3 regions of the Moritella sp. Urea-trap-13 genome follow, and region 1 is predicted to be linked to each of the others. Evidence: predicted binding sites of a transcription regulator. Region 1 holds the regulator's gene; each other region holds the start of a gene.
What was found. Region 1 encodes sigma-54, which starts transcription at its own class of promoters, with help from an activator protein. Its sites were predicted from a motif close to GTTGGCACGNNNNTNGNNT; they were not measured.
Positions count from the first base shown of each region.

Region 1 (5,232 bases):
ATGATAATGTGGTAGTGACTCAAGGGACTATATTAATTCATGCTGATAAGCTAACGGTATTAAGTCCGGGTGGTAAAGGTACAGAAGTAATGATAGCCACAGGTAACGTCGCCACTTTTTATCAAGAGCTTGATGACGGCAAAAAGATTAATGCTGAGTCGAATGAGATCCGTTACGAACTGGGTAAAAAGCGTTTAACATTAACAATAAATGCACGTTTACGTCAGGCTGATAGTGAAGTCAAAGGTAACAAGATCATCTACCAAATTGATAAACAAGAAATGATAGCCGAGAGCGGTAATAATGAATCAGATCGAGTGATCACCATTTTCACTCCTGAAGACACTAAAACTAAGTAGAGTAAATAAATTCATATGGCGCGTTTAAAAGCATCACACTTAGCAAAAAGTTACAACAAACGAAAAGTTGTTTCAGATGTGAGTCTCGAAGTTGAATCAGGCCAAATTGTTGGTTTGCTTGGGCCCAATGGCGCAGGTAAAACCACCACCTTCTACATGGTGGTTGGCTTAGTTAAACGAGATCATGGACAAATCTTCATTGATGACCAAGAATTAACGCATGAGCCAATGCATATTCGAGCACAGCAAGGTATTGGTTATTTACCGCAAGAAGCCTCCATTTTTCGTCGCCTATCAGTGACTAAAAATATCATGGCCATCTTAGAGTTACGTCCAGAACTCAGTCGTTTTGAACGCGAAGAAAAGTTAGAAGAGTTACTAGAAGAATTTCATATCACCCATATTCGCGACAGTTTAGGCATGAGTTTATCCGGTGGTGAACGCCGCCGCGTTGAGATTGCCCGCGCATTGGCAGCTGATCCTAAGTTTATTTTATTAGATGAACCGTTTGCCGGTGTTGATCCGATCTCGGTTGGTGATATTAAAAAAATTATTCAGCACCTGCGTGATCGTGGTTTAGGGGTATTAATTACCGACCATAACGTACGTGAGACGCTCGATGTATGTGAACACTCTTATATTGTTAGTCATGGACATTTGATCGCATCAGGTACTTCCGAAGAGATTTTATCTAACGAAAAAGTGAAAGAAGTATATCTTGGAGATCAATTCCGACTATAGTTTGATATTGATACTTAGCCGCATTAAGGAAGAGAGAGTAGTCGTTAGATGAAGCCATCATTACAACTTAGGATGAGTCAATCTCTGGCAATGACGCCACAGTTACAACAAGCGATTCGGTTATTACAATTATCGACCTTGGAGTTACAGCAAGAGATTCAAGAAGCGCTAGATAGCAATCCACTACTAGAACAAGAAGATCCCCATGAATCGCTTTCTAACGATGCAGAGAGTAATACTGATCATGATGGCAATAGTCAGGACATCGATAACGATGCTGCGCTGACCGATAGCAGTCAAATTGAAGTTGGCGATGCGCTTAACAGCGACTCTATCCAAGATGAATTACCCAATGACAGTAATTGGGATGATGTCTACACCCCACAAATACAAAACCACAGTAGCGGTAGTGCCGGTATTGATGGACTTGATCAAGTTTACCAAGGTGAAACCAGCGAAGGTTTATACGAGCACTTGATGTGGCAAATGGAGTTAACCCCATTTTCTGATATCGACCGCGCTATTGCCATCGCCATTATTGATGGTATTGATGACCATGGTTACCTTAACCAAAGCTGCGAAGAGATCCTTAATAGCGTTGATATCGATCACCAAGAAGTTGATGATAACAACGACGAAAAAATTGAATTAGATGAAGTCGAAGCGGTGCTAAAACGCATTCAGCACTTTGACCCCATCGGTGTCGCAGCACGCTCACTGCAAGAATGTTTATTGATCCAACTCCAACATTTACCTAAAAATACCCCTTGGTTAAGCGAATGTCAGCAAATAATTCACTCTCATATGGATTTATTGGGTAATCGCGACTACCGTCAATTAAGCCGTAAAACAAAATTAAAAGAGCCACAGCTTAAAGAGATCATGCAATTAATTCAGAGCTTGGAGCCAAGACCAGGTAATGTTATTGATCAAACGGAAGGCCTCTACGTTATTCCCGACGTGTTAGTAAAGAAAAAAAATAATCAGTGGGTAGTAGCGTTAAATCCTGACATTGTGCCAAGATTAAAAGTGAACAATGAATATTCTAATCTTTCGACGGGTAACCGCAACAGTAGCGATGGGCAATTTGTACGTACCCACGTACAGGAAGCTAAGTGGTTTATTAAAAGTTTAGAAAGTCGTAATGACACCTTGCTAAAAGTGACAAAAAGTATTGTACAACGACAGGTTGATTTCTTTGAGTATGGCGATGAAGCCATGAAGCCGATGGTACTCAACGATATTGCCGAAGAAGTTGAAATGCATGAATCAACTATTTCACGGGTAACGACGCAGAAATTTATGCACACGCCACGTGGTATTTTTGAATTGAAATTTTTCTTTTCAAGTCATGTAAGCACAGATAACGGCGGCGAGTGTTCATCAACCGCCATCCGGGCATTAATTAAGAAATTGGTCGCGGCAGAAAATGTCAGCAAACCATTAAGTGACAGCAAGATTGCTGATTTACTTGCTGATCAAGGTATCAAGGTGGCTCGACGTACTATTGCAAAGTACCGAGAAGCACTGAGTATACCGCCATCGAATCAGCGCAAGAGTCTGTTATAGGACTCACCTAACCTTCATAAGGGAGACGTATATGCAAATTAATTTAACAGGTAGACATGTAGACATTACAGATTCACTGAAAGATTACGTTGACAGCAAGTTTTCCAAATTAGAACGACATTTCGATCACATTAACAATATCCATGTGATCTTAAATGTCGAAAAACTACTCCAAGTTGCAGAAGCAAAAATACAGTTAAGCGGGGGTGAAATCTTTGCCGTACATGAACATAACGATATGTATGCAGCCATTGATGGCTTAATGGATAAACTTGATCGCCAAGTAATTAAGCATAAAGAAAAATTAATCCGCCATTAGTTTTAGTCCCACAACAAATAACCTAAAGGAAAACTATTTTTCCTTTAGGTATTCATGCTCCTGCCATAATTAAAACATATCATATCCACATCAATTGCGGGATAATGAGCCCATTATTATATATCGTCATGAGTTTAAAATTAGCAAACTAATTTTGGCTCAGGTCATGGTGTATGAACTGCGCAGATGTGAGGATGAAATATGAAATTAATTATAGTCAGCGGCCAATCAGGATCCGGTAAATCAATTGCATTACGGGTACTTGAAGATTTAGGCTACTATTGCGTAGACAACCTGCCAGTCACCTTACTCCCACAGCTACTACAAACCTTAAATGCCAAAACTGAAAAAATGGCAGTCAGCATTGATGTGCGTAATCTACCGACTGATAAGCAAGAATTAAATGACATCATTACGGAGCTAAAAGCCAGCACCGAACTAACCAGTTTATTCCTTGATGCCAATAAATCAGTGCTTATTAAGCGTTATAGCGAAACAAGACGACTGCATCCATTAACCAAAGATGAGCTGTCATTATCTCAAGCAATTGAAATAGAAGAAAAACGATTACGTCCTATCGCTTTGCATGCTGATTTAAAAATCGATACTTCTGAATTAAATATTCATGAGCTCAGCGAACAAATAAAAGAGCGTATTTTAGGCAAGAAAAACAATCAATTAGTCCTAGTTTTTCAATCATTTGGTTTTAAACATGGCCTGCCTATGGATGCAGATTATGTCTTTGATGTACGATTTTTGCCAAATCCACATTGGATCCCAGAGTTAAAACCTTACACAGGTCTCGATGAGCCGGTGATTAATTACCTCAGTCAGCAACCAGAGGTAATGAGCTTTACGATGCAAATTGAAAACTTATTAACCACCTGGTTACCGCTATTAGAAAAAAATAACCGCAGCTATGTCACCGTTGCGATTGGCTGTACTGGCGGTCAACATCGTTCAGTATTCATCGCTGAACAACTCGCTAAAAGCTTTAAGTTACAAGACCGAGTAGTACAAACGCGTCACCAAACGTTAGAAAAAAACAAACATAAAATTAGCTAAATACTCTCAGCATTAACAAAACGATACCGTTAATTATTATTATATTTTATGGTATCGCTTGTTAATGCTGATTATAAATATAGATTAAGCTAGAATTGCGCAGCACCTGCGAGCAAGGTCTTGCAGCAAAAGAATAAGAATGGGGACGACATATGCCAGAAAAAATGGAGCATGAAAGCACACACCTACGTTTAAGCGAACTGAATGAAGCACTTGATAGTGGTATGTTTGTTCACGTTAAACGAATGCTCTACCAGATCCCCCCTTGTGATATCGCATTATTACTCGAATCATCGCCACCAGCAGGCCGTAAACTGCTATGGCGATTAACCGATTCTGAAATGCAAGGTGAGATCCTTGACGAGCTCAACGAAGATGCTAAAACCAGTATTCTCAAACTCATGGATACCGAATCGCTTGTCGCAGCGACTGAAGGTTTAGATTCCGATGATTTGGCTAATATTCTCCGTAGTCTACCAGATAGCATCTATCAAGAAGTTATCTCGAAAATGGATACCCAAGATCGCCATCGCCTAGAAGCGGCAATGGCCTATCCGGAAGACACTGCGGGCAGTATCATGGACACTGATACCATCACTTTTCGTCCAGATGTCACTGTCGATGTTATTTTACGCTATATCCGTTTACGCGGAGAACTACCAGAAGCAACCGATACATTATACGTGGTGGATAAAGATAATCGCTTAATGGGTGATGTATCTTTGGCGATGCTACTCACCACAGATCTAAACAGTGTGGTCGATACCATCATGGATCGCCAAGCTGAAACATTACCAGCCAATATGGATACCTCCGAAGTCGCCAAGTTGTTTGAGCGTCATAATTGGATCTCTGCACCTGTCATTGATGATTCGGGGAAACTGCTTGGTCGTATTACTATTGATGACGTGGTTGATATTATTCGTGAAAATGCCGAGCATGACATGATGGGCATGGCCGGTATGGATGATGATGAAGATACCTTCGCTCCCGTGATACAAAGTACCAAACGCCGCACACTCTGGCTTGGGGTTAACCTAATTGCCGCACTGACCGCCGCATCCGTATCGAATATGTTTGAAGCCACTTTAGAACAATTAGCGACCTTAGCTATTTTAATGACCATAGTACCAAGCATGGGTGGTATTGCCGGTAATCAAACTTTAGCGCTGGTGATTC
Region 1 covers NZ_PJCA01000039.1:289,970-295,201, forward strand. Annotated here, with positions in the region: gene lptA (lipopolysaccharide transport periplasmic protein LptA) at 1-359, shown strand, start outside; gene lptB (LPS export ABC transporter ATP-binding protein) at 375-1,100, shown strand; gene CXF93_RS20235 (RNA polymerase factor sigma-54) at 1,149-2,669, shown strand; gene hpf (ribosome hibernation promoting factor) at 2,701-2,988, shown strand; gene rapZ (RNase adapter RapZ) at 3,190-4,053, shown strand; gene mgtE (magnesium transporter) at 4,206-5,232, shown strand, end outside.

Region 2 (5,232 bases), on a different contig from region 1:
TATTACATGATGATCCGAATCCGAAGATCAAACAAATGATCTGTTCGATTTTAGCGGGTTATGCGTGGGATGAAACCAATCCATTTGTGGCAGAGCCTGCACGCCGATTGAAAGCCGTTGCTGCTATTTGTAAGGCTTAATAGGCTTGAGAATCAACCCTGTAAATCAATTTATGAATTACAGGGTTTTAGCACCAATACGTTTGTTTATATCGCCACTTCTTTCTTGTAATAGTAACGATAATAACCCACCAAATTACTACAAATAAATAAGGCTTCCATGATCACCGCTGTCGGTGAACCTATTAAGTAATTGTGTACTAGCCAGAAACTTGTCCCCACGACCATCAATTCTCTTAAACGCTTGTCATCTTTATTGAACGCTGCCACGGTTTGAATGCTTGAAGCCAAGAAACTCAAAATACTAATCAGCCCAGAATAAGTTAGTACCGTCGCGATTAACGATGCAGAACCAAACAGGTACTTTAGTTTTGGTGAAGTCGAAAAAATACTGACTAAATAACGGATCGTGGCGATAACCATCAAGCTCGCCGCAGTCCATTGTTCAAGCAGAATAAAATGACTCGAAATAAGCACACCCGCACAGAATAAACAAGCGACAATCTTTTGTCTCTCTTTAAACTGAAAAGACATCAAATCGAAGCAAATCGCGATGGCGACTAATACTTGAGATATAAAAAATAACGACACTGAGGTCTCCTAAATCGTAGCCATAGTAACAATGGTATTGTCATTCCATTTTAGAGCCACAGTCTACAGTGTCATTCTTAGTGATGACAGTAAGTAACTATATCTATACTTATATTTACAAACGACTTAAGCACTACCTCTATAAACTATCCGCTATAAACTCTTCGCTACTGAAGTTACTTTTAAAGGTAAATGCAGATGGTGTGTCGCCATTATTACGCAAAAATTCTAACTTGCTAACCGCTTCTTCAATACTCGGAGTATGACCAACAGGAACCCACCACAGAACATAGCTGTCTTCTGGGATGATATCGAACCATTCCTTTTTACGACGTAGAAAGTCTCGGTGATGTGTTCTAAACATGAAGTTTTTAAGTGCATCGGGAGAATCCCAAACTGACATGTTCACAATGACATTCGGATCGAGAAAGGCTTGAATACTCGTCGCGTCACCGTTTTCGTCTTTTAAACGCCAAATAAAACCGTCACTTTTTTCTGCGGTATTATTCACCGATTCCAGATTATCAACGAACTCTTTAATCTCAGGCGCTTCTAATGCGTATTTTGCTTTAGCTATGTTCAATTGTGCTAGGTGCATATTATTCCTCCTTGATGCCTAACTGATTATTACGAATCAATTTATATACTAAACGTAATACGCCAATTAGAAAACAGGGAAAATAAATTTATAGCCACTTTTCGATTAACACTTCATCTACGTATTTACCGCAGATCTTAGCGTGTTTCTTGGCTATACCAATGATTTCGAACCCGTGCTTTAGATAAGTTTCGAGTGCATTTTTATTGTCATCACGAACATAAGCAAACAACTTCTCATAACCTTTAGACCTTGCAAGTTCAAACGTTGAATTAAACAAACTAGATGCAATGCCTTGCCTTCTATAGCTACCATCAACATATGTGCCGATAATTCCCACATGGTCAAAAGCGTGGGTATACGTCGCAAACGGTTCTACATTTTGAAAGCCAACAATGGTTGATTCTGCTGAATTTACTGCAACATTAAACACACCTCTGTCAGGGAAGTCTTGAATAAATTGCTCTTCCTCTTCGAGAGAAAATGTTGAGTCTAAAATAGTATAAAGGCCACCTTCGATGATAGGGTTCAATATATCCATGATGCCTTGCGCATCTGCTTTTTGAACATCTCTAATTATCAGTTTCATGTTTTTCCTTGAATGTCTAAGTTGTACCCTTCTGGGTGATTCGACCCCACATCTTCCTTGATCATAAAGTGGGTTTTGACTTTATTGACTTAACAATCAGGATCATAAACTATTTTATAGCGCATGCACGCCAATATAAACAAACAAATTGAGTAGATTGTAAACATCCAACTATTGCTTGTTATGTCTACTTAGTTGTTGTCATAATGACTCAAGTTGTGTTTATGACAACGCCAACCGTTGTCACAAACACAACATAACTAACAGTAAAAACATAAAGCACTTAAAATCAACAGCTTGAAAACTTGGCACGGCTACTGCAGTAGAGAATATAAATATTGATATAGATCAATTAATCTCACTAACCTATACAAGGTAGCTATTATGTTAACGCAACAAACTATAGATATTATCAAAGCGACTGTCCCTGCTGTTTCTGTTCATGCCAATGATATTACAGCGCATTTTTATCCTTTGATGTTCAGAGAATACCCAGAAGTAAAAAACTTCTTCAATCAAAGTAACCAAGCTGGTAACGCGCAACCAAAAGCACTAGCGAATGCACTTGTTGCATATGCAGGTAACATTGAAAACCTAGCTGTATTAGAAGCAGCTGTAAACCGTATTGTGAACAAGCACGTTTCGCTTAATATCCAGCCAGAACAATACGCGATTGTTGGCGAGTGTTTATTAAAATCAATCAAAGCCATACTGGGTGACGCAGCGACAGACGCTGTAATTGATGCCTGGGGACAAGCATACTGGCAGTTAGCTGATCTGCTAATCGCAGCAGAAGAAGCGACTTACGCTGCCAATGCAGAAAAAGAAGGCGGCTGGCGTGGTGAGCGTGAATTCGCTGTAACAACAAAAGTAGCTGAAAGCGACAACATCACATCGTTCTACCTAACGCCGACCGACAACAAACCTGTGACATCATTCACACCAGGTCAATTTATTGGTTTAGTATTAAGCATTGATGGTGAAGAAACACGTCGTCAATACAGCTTATCTGATTCACCAAATTCAGAATTCTTACGTATCAGTGTAAAACGTGAAGAAGGTGGTGCTGTATCTAACTACCTACACAACCGTGTTCAAGCGGGTGACACATTACGTGTACTAGCACCTGCTGGTGACTTCGTGTTAAAAGACAACAACAAACCTGTGGTGTTGGTAACTGGTGGCGTTGGTATTACACCTGCAATCAGCATGCTTAATAGCTTAAAAGCTACAAACCGCCCTATTCACTTTATTCATGCAGCAATGAACACCAAGGTTCACGCATTCCGTGACCATGTAACAAACCTTGCAGCGAATAACGCTAACATCAAACCTTACTTCGTTTACAGTGATGCAACGCCAGAATGTCAGCCAGATGCAACTGGTTTCATCAACCTAGCAATGCTTGAAGAGAAAATCGGTAATGACCGTGACGTAGAATTCTATTTCTTAGGTCCAAAACCCTTCATGCAAGCAATGAATAGCTTCGCACCGAAATTAGGTATTCCTGCTGAAAATGTACATTTTGAATTTTTTGGTCCTGCAGAAGATTTAAATATCGACCCAACTGCTTAGTTTTAAAGCAATGTACTGATATTGTTTAAAAAAGACTTGATGATAATAAGGATGCGGGATAGTATTTGATTCGTCTTAACGACATACCAAATTCTGCTCGCTTAGCTCAGTTGGTAGAGCGCTAGCTCGACATGCTAGATGTCACAAGTTCAAATCTTGTAGCGAGCACCACATTCCGCGTCCTTAGCTCAGTTGGTAGAGCGCTAGCTCGACATGCTAGATGTCACAAGTTCGAATCTTGTAGGACGCACCAAATAATGAAACCTTGCTCAATGAGCGAGGTTTTTTTATGCCTAAAATTCAGTGGTTATTATATTAGCTAACCACAACAAACTAATGTCCATGCTTTGCAGCTAACAGCAAGCTTACTAAGCCAATCGATACTCCAATATGGCCTAGCAAGGTTTCATTATTGTTTACAGCACGTATTACTCAGCGTTTAAATCCGGCATCTTTAGCAGCTCAGATAAGTAAGTATTACTATCTACCTCATTGTCCTTCAACACAGTTAACGCATCCAACAAAATAGACTTTAGCTCAGTAACTGCAGTCACGTAATCAACATCACCCTGCTGCAACGCTTGATAAGCTGGAAAGCTTAGTCTCAACTTATTCATCTTCTTATCTATGTTGTTAATCATCAACACTAAGCTGGCGTCATAGTCACTGACCAACTTATCCGCGACTTGTTTATCAATAACAGACAAACCCTGTAAGATCCCGTCTTCACCGACAAAGTGTTCGGTCATGGCAAACTCAACATCTTTATACCATTCACGCACGGCTAGTAATGGCGCAACATCAGTATTTAATCCCTGATGACAAGCAGACAAGATCGGCGCTTGTACAAACAACTCATCAAAGCATTCTTGGGCCGTCACGTATTTAATCATAGCCGGGAATAACATCTGGATGTCATCAAGCTTTAGCTGATCATTGGTTGCCAGCGTTAATGCTTGTTGCTTGGCATTACGCCATTTAGCTGAGAACCAACGAAACATCCCCGCATTACCCAAACAATGTTGAATTGAACGCAGTGTGGCCGTCGAATTAAGCGCATTAGTATTCACAAACGGCGCAAGTTTCTTCTTTAACGGCTTTAAAATGGTTAAATGCTGTTGTAATGCAGCTAAACGAAAATCCATTTCATAACAATTAAAACTATCATCCCTTAACGACCACAATGCTTGCGGTGCCCTCTGAATAAGTTGCACCAATGCGGCAAACTGCGCAGTACTTATTGCAGAGCTCTGTAAGCAAACATGTAATTCTGATGGTAAACTGGCTTTACGCTTTGCATAGCTAGCCTGTAATTGCTCACAGCTCACTAAAATAGCATTAAGCTCAAGGGTCAGGAATTCAATTGCTTCAAGTGTCATCAAACCCGAAATACCCAAGTTACTGAGCTGTTTAGCAGCACAAATACGGGTACCGTCGTTTAGAGTTTTATATTGTAGCAAACGATTCGATTCCAAAGATGACATTATTTTATCCTACTCAATTTTAGATTATGCAAATTAACCACATGTTTAGCTTAACATAATTGACTTTACATATTTAACTGACTTCAGCTTACCTTATTCCACAGACTTAATCGACCTACTTCATGTTAGCCACTATTCGCTATACTATTTAATGATATATCTTGATTTTATGACTCAAAGTAGCAGGTGACGATCATGGTTAATACTCGAATTGAACGCGATAGCATGGGTGAAGTGAATGTACCCACCAATGCCCTGTATGGCGCTCAAACCCAA
Region 2 covers NZ_PJCA01000031.1:387,365-392,596, reverse strand. Annotated here, with positions in the region: gene CXF93_RS09715 (NAD(P)/FAD-dependent oxidoreductase) at 1-140, shown strand, start outside; gene CXF93_RS09710 (YgjV family protein) at 207-710, opposite strand; gene CXF93_RS09705 (DUF3291 domain-containing protein) at 850-1,308, opposite strand; gene CXF93_RS09700 (GNAT family N-acetyltransferase) at 1,397-1,897, opposite strand; gene hmpA (NO-inducible flavohemoprotein) at 2,282-3,472, shown strand; tRNA gene CXF93_RS09690 (tRNA-Val) at 3,568-3,643, shown strand; tRNA gene CXF93_RS09685 (tRNA-Val) at 3,650-3,725, shown strand; gene CXF93_RS09680 (hypothetical protein) at 3,901-4,956, opposite strand; gene CXF93_RS09675 (lyase family protein) at 5,152-5,232, shown strand, end outside.
Region 2: hmpA (NO-inducible flavohemoprotein) is a predicted target of sigma-54. The motif match lies at 2,202-2,220, and genes of this name have one in related genera.

Region 3 (5,232 bases), on a different contig from region 1:
CACTTCGAACGCACCAAGGTAACCTTTAATTGTTACTTCATTACTAAAAAATACTTTGTCATTGCTATCGTTCGTCGCTGGCGCGGCATCTGTTGCAGCAGACGTCGCCAGCAGTGTTACTGAATTCAATGTTGCAAATTGCGGTGCTAGTGCCGTGATAATATCGTAAGCACCAATGATCAATAAGTTGCCACGACTTTCGTAAGATACCGTCGGCGGGATCAGATTAGATAATTCAACGGTATCGGCTATCGCCGCAAAGCGTGCTTGACCGTTGCTATCAGTAAATGTTTCTAAAGTACTTTTTAACATTGCTATTCCTGTATCTCGTCACCGTTATAAGGGTGTCGATTAAACTGCGAGTAATTACTCGCTGCTCTCTGCTAGCGTACGTTCATATTCGTACTTTTTGCTGTCGCTATTTTGCTGTAGCTAATAGAGCAATAACCGAACCAACTTTTAACGGAATAAAATGACCTATAAAGAGTTAAAGTCAGAGAGGGATTGTTTACTTATTCCTAAACGGGACATAATGTCGCTATAAACAATCGTGCATGGAACAAAATGTCCCGATTAAAATTAGGGTTATTTGTCCCTTTATGTCTCACCCGTCTGTTGAAGGTATTGCTGAAGCTGGTTTTTTTGTTCACCACCGCAATTTTTTTCACCACCGCAAGACGTCGAACTATTATCAGCCGAGATAGATTGAGTCGTTTCATCAACAGTGGCTTTTGGGGCTGCTATTACTTCCGTTTCCGGTTCAGTTTCCGTGGCGGCTAATACTTCACTTTCTTCAACGAGTTTAGTTTCTTCAATCAATTCAGCTTCAGGCTCTTCCAATACTGTCTTAACCCAACCGCGCAACTGTTTCGCGATACTCTCATCAAGCTTAGGTATATTAGAAAAGTCCTCGGTGTGATCATCCATATCACTGATATAGTTAAATTCATCAGCATGAAACAATTTTGCTAACGCTGCTTTTTTTACTGACTTATCAACGCCATGCTGTAAAAAAGAAGCGACGCCACTATCAAAGGTAACCTTATCGGCATCATCAATAGTCAGCACTTCTTCGACATGCTCATCAATCAGGTCTGTAGATGAGTTAGATAAATCAGAATTAGAGTCTACAACCGATGTCTCATAAGGTGCAGAGTCATTAGTAGTGTCGATATCCAGTTCAGCAACAACGTCTTTACTTGCTTCTAAATCAGTTTCTGCATGGTCTTTTGTCGCCAGTGATCTATCTGACCAACGTTGAAAAAAGTTACTGGCCACTTGAACGCCCTTTTCTGTCTTTACAACGTTTCTTTTTAAATTCAATCAGTTCGCCATTTCTACCAATGAATGCTTCCATCCAAGCTTGTATTGGTAATGGCATTTGAATATGCAGCACTTGATAGTCACCATCCATATAGCTACTGGCGACACTTTGCGCTGCAGTGATAAGTAATGGCGAAAACTGCTCGTCAGCTACTTCACAAACAATAAATAGATGAGGGTCTTGTGAACTGAGGTTAAAACGGTAATCAGTCCGTTCATCGCGATACAAAAACAGCGTTTTTTCATAGTGAGTTGTACTACCAGCACGGCTACTATCTTCTGTAGCAGTGATAACAGGTACTTGCTGATACAACTCAACATCTTCAATAGACCAAGACAAAGTAGTCCAGCGTCCAACTTGCTTTTCTTCAGAGCGAAGACTGAAGGCGATTGGCCAACTTGACTCGTCTTTCTCTAAGCGCTTATGTTCATCACCTTTATTTAGGTGTTTATCTTCATCACATAGTTGCACACATGCTCCTTTATTCTATTTTTATAATTATTTAGAATTTTTTACCTAACTTCCCCTACTCAGCAAAATTTAGACCAAGTTAGAAAGAAATGACAAATAAAACAGTTAAGTTGGAATGAACTTTGCTTTACCTCTTGATAGATATATAAACCAACAGGAATTTCGGATGCCGCAATTACCAAAAATAATTAGAACCAATTCTTCAGTTGAGCACACTATTACCGTTGACATCATGGATGAATATGGCGATACCATGACCAAGGAGATCGCCTGTGAACACCCGTTAACGATCTACTTAAATTGGGTAGAAATCGTGACAGTGATGACACTCGGCGCACGCCCAGCCGATCTGGTATTAGGGTATTTAAAAAACCAAGGGTTTATTGAAGACATCAGTGCCATTGAATCATTAATCATTGACTGGGACACTAATTCAGCCGCAGTAATTACGCACGAGAGTACTGATGGTTTAGAAGCTAAGTTATCGAAGAAGACAGTTACCTCAGGCTGTGGTCAAGGCACCATGTTTGGTAATGTCATGAAGACACTAGAAGGTGTCACTCTGCCGCAACCTGAGCTACTTCAATCAAAGTTGTATGGGCTGTTAGAAGCATTAACGCATCATAACGCGACTTATAAAGCCGCCGGAGCCGTCCATGGTTGCGCAGTATGCAAAGATACCGAGATCTTGTCGTTTGTCGAAGATGTTGGTCGTCACAACGCAGTTGATACCTTGGCCGGGGAAATGTGGTTAAAAGGCCAAACTGGTGAGGATAAGATCTTTTATACTACCGGTCGCCTCACCTCTGAGATGGTCATTAAAGTCGCGCAAATGGGTATTCCAGTATTGCTATCGCGCTCTGGTGCGACACAAATGGGTTACGATTTAGCTAAAAAGCTAGGTATCACTATGGTGGCCCGCGCCAAAGGTAATCGCTTTCAAGTATATAACGGCATGGCTAACTTGATCTTAGATGTCAAAGGTCCAGACGCAGAAGTGCAAGCTGTAGTAGAAGTAGCAGCTAAATCAACACAAAACCCAAGCATTGTCGGTAAACCTGCATGAATGAGCAATTTCCCGCGTTTATGAATGTAAAGCAAGTGGCGGAGTATTTAGACCTAAATGAAAAAAAGGTCTATACCCTGGCGAATGATGGTCACTTGCCTGCGACAAAAGTAACGGGTAAATGGTTATTTCCCAAAGCCATGTTAGATAAATGGTTACTGGAGTCTTGTCATAACGGCGTGCTTAACGACCGCTTACTTATCGCTGGTTCAGATGATCCACTGTTACAGTTGGTCGTGGGAAAAATGGCGCAGAAACTTGGCAGTACCGCACTGGTTGGTTATACCTCGACTGGTACACGCCAAGGTTTAGCGATGCTCAGTAAAGGCCACGTGGACATATGCGCTATCCATTGGGGACACGCAGAAGAAGCAGCATTACGTCATCCGGCTTTATTACAACAATATCCAGGACATAAAAACTGGGTACTTATCCATGCTTTTGAACGTCAACAAGGGTTAGTGGTGAGTAAGGAATTAGCTGATTTAGTTAATTCACGCTCGTTAAACTTACCAGAATTACTCACGTCACGCTGGCGCTGGGCACTTCGTCAAGAAGGCGCTGGCAGCATGCGCGCTTTGGGAGAGTGGTTACACAATCATGCTTATACGGTCGATATGCTCACCGCTGCTGAAACGTGTCACAGTGAACGTGAATTAGCATCATGCATTGCCCGTGGTGAAGCAGACGTCGGTTGTGCCAGTCAAAGTACAGCTGGTGAATTTGGCTTGGGCTTTATTCCACTAGGCACTGAAGCGTTTGAATTAGTGATCCCGAAAAATATCTACTTCCGTACTTTGCAGCAACAATTACTGCAGGCGTTATCGTCAATGGAGATCCAAGCCAAAGGCGACCAACTTGGCGGTTATAACTTCAGCCGTACTGGTCAACAAGTTTGGAGTGCCAGCTAGTAGCACCACTTACAACATTAGCAACGATGAAAAAAGCTAGATGTAAAAAAGCCCAGATATCGAAACGCGGTCTGGGCTTAATTACATTACCTTACTGGAGTTCTTTTACTTTTAACTAACCAACAGCTTACATCGCTGCGTTAAAGATGGCGCAAATCTCTTCATGAGTTGCTTGTTTTGGATTAGTAAAACCACAAGCATCATTCAATGCGTTTTTAGCTAATTCAGGAATATCTTCAACTTTTACATTTAAGCTTGTAAGTCCTGTTGGAATACCAACCGCTAACGCTAATTCTTTAATTGATGCAATCGCCGCTTCAGCGCCTTGCTCTGGTGTCATTTCTGTTACATCAACGCCCATCGCTTTAGCAACATCACGTAGACGTTCTGGACACACTTGCGCGTTATAAGCTTGTACATGTGGTAGTAACACCGCATTACATACACCGTGTGGCAAGTCATAGAAACCGCCTAATTGATGCGCCATTGCGTGTACATAACCTAGTGAAGCATTGTTAAATGCCATACCAGCCATGAATTGTGCATAAGCCATTTGTTCACGCGCTTCGATATTTTCACCGTGCTCTACTGCAGTGCGTAAATTTGCTTGGATAAGTTCCATGGCTTTAATCGCTACCGCATCTGTGATCGGTGTCGCGGCAATTGATACATACGCTTCAATCGCATGCGTCAATGCATCCATACCGGTTGCAGCTGTTAATGAAGCTGGTTTAGCTAACATTAATTCTGGATCATTCACTGACATTAACGGGGTGGTATTCTTATCCACGATCGCCATTTTGATATGCGTTGTTTCATTAGTAATAATACAAAAACGTGTCATTTCAGAAGCCGTACCTGCTGTGGTATTAATTGCCACTAATGGTAACTGTGCTTTTGCTGATTGATCAACACCTTCGTAATCGGCAATATGGCCGCCATTAGCAGCAACTAAGGCAATACCTTTCGCGCAATCATGCGGTGAACCGCCACCTAATGAGATGACAAAATCACACACTTCGGCATTTAATATTTCTAGACCACTGGCAACATTGGCTGTGGTCGGGTTTGGCTGAGTACCATCAAAAACCGCAGATTCAACATCGCGAGCAGTTAATAAATCTTGTACTTGTTTTACCATGCCGATGCTATTAATCACTTTGTCAGTGACGATTAATGCTTTTTTGAAACCATGAGATTTGATCGCGTCAGCTGCTTGAATTAAACAACCAGCGCCCATTAGATTGTATGCAGGAATAAAGAATGCAGTGCTCATAATATATCTCCAAAAGAAATTAATAATTGTTGCTGCAATACACTTTGCAAATGCATTGTAAGCAATAATCATCTAGCTAATTTAACCAGCTAACTACTATGAGGTAATTATAACTTTTATCCTTACAAAATAAATGGCTATATCAAATGAAACCACCTTATATACCCACTTTGGAATAGCTGTC
Region 3 covers NZ_PJCA01000040.1:71,311-76,542, reverse strand. Annotated here, with positions in the region: gene CXF93_RS20875 (4Fe-4S dicluster domain-containing protein) at 1-312, opposite strand, end outside; gene CXF93_RS20870 (DUF3306 domain-containing protein) at 598-1,278, opposite strand; gene CXF93_RS20865 (DUF3305 domain-containing protein) at 1,268-1,795, opposite strand; gene CXF93_RS20860 (formate dehydrogenase accessory sulfurtransferase FdhD) at 1,962-2,861, shown strand; gene CXF93_RS20855 (helix-turn-helix transcriptional regulator) at 2,858-3,772, shown strand; gene yiaY (L-threonine dehydrogenase) at 3,900-5,048, opposite strand.
Region 3: CXF93_RS20860 (formate dehydrogenase accessory sulfurtransferase FdhD) is a predicted target of sigma-54. The motif match lies at 1,905-1,923, and genes of this name have one in related genera.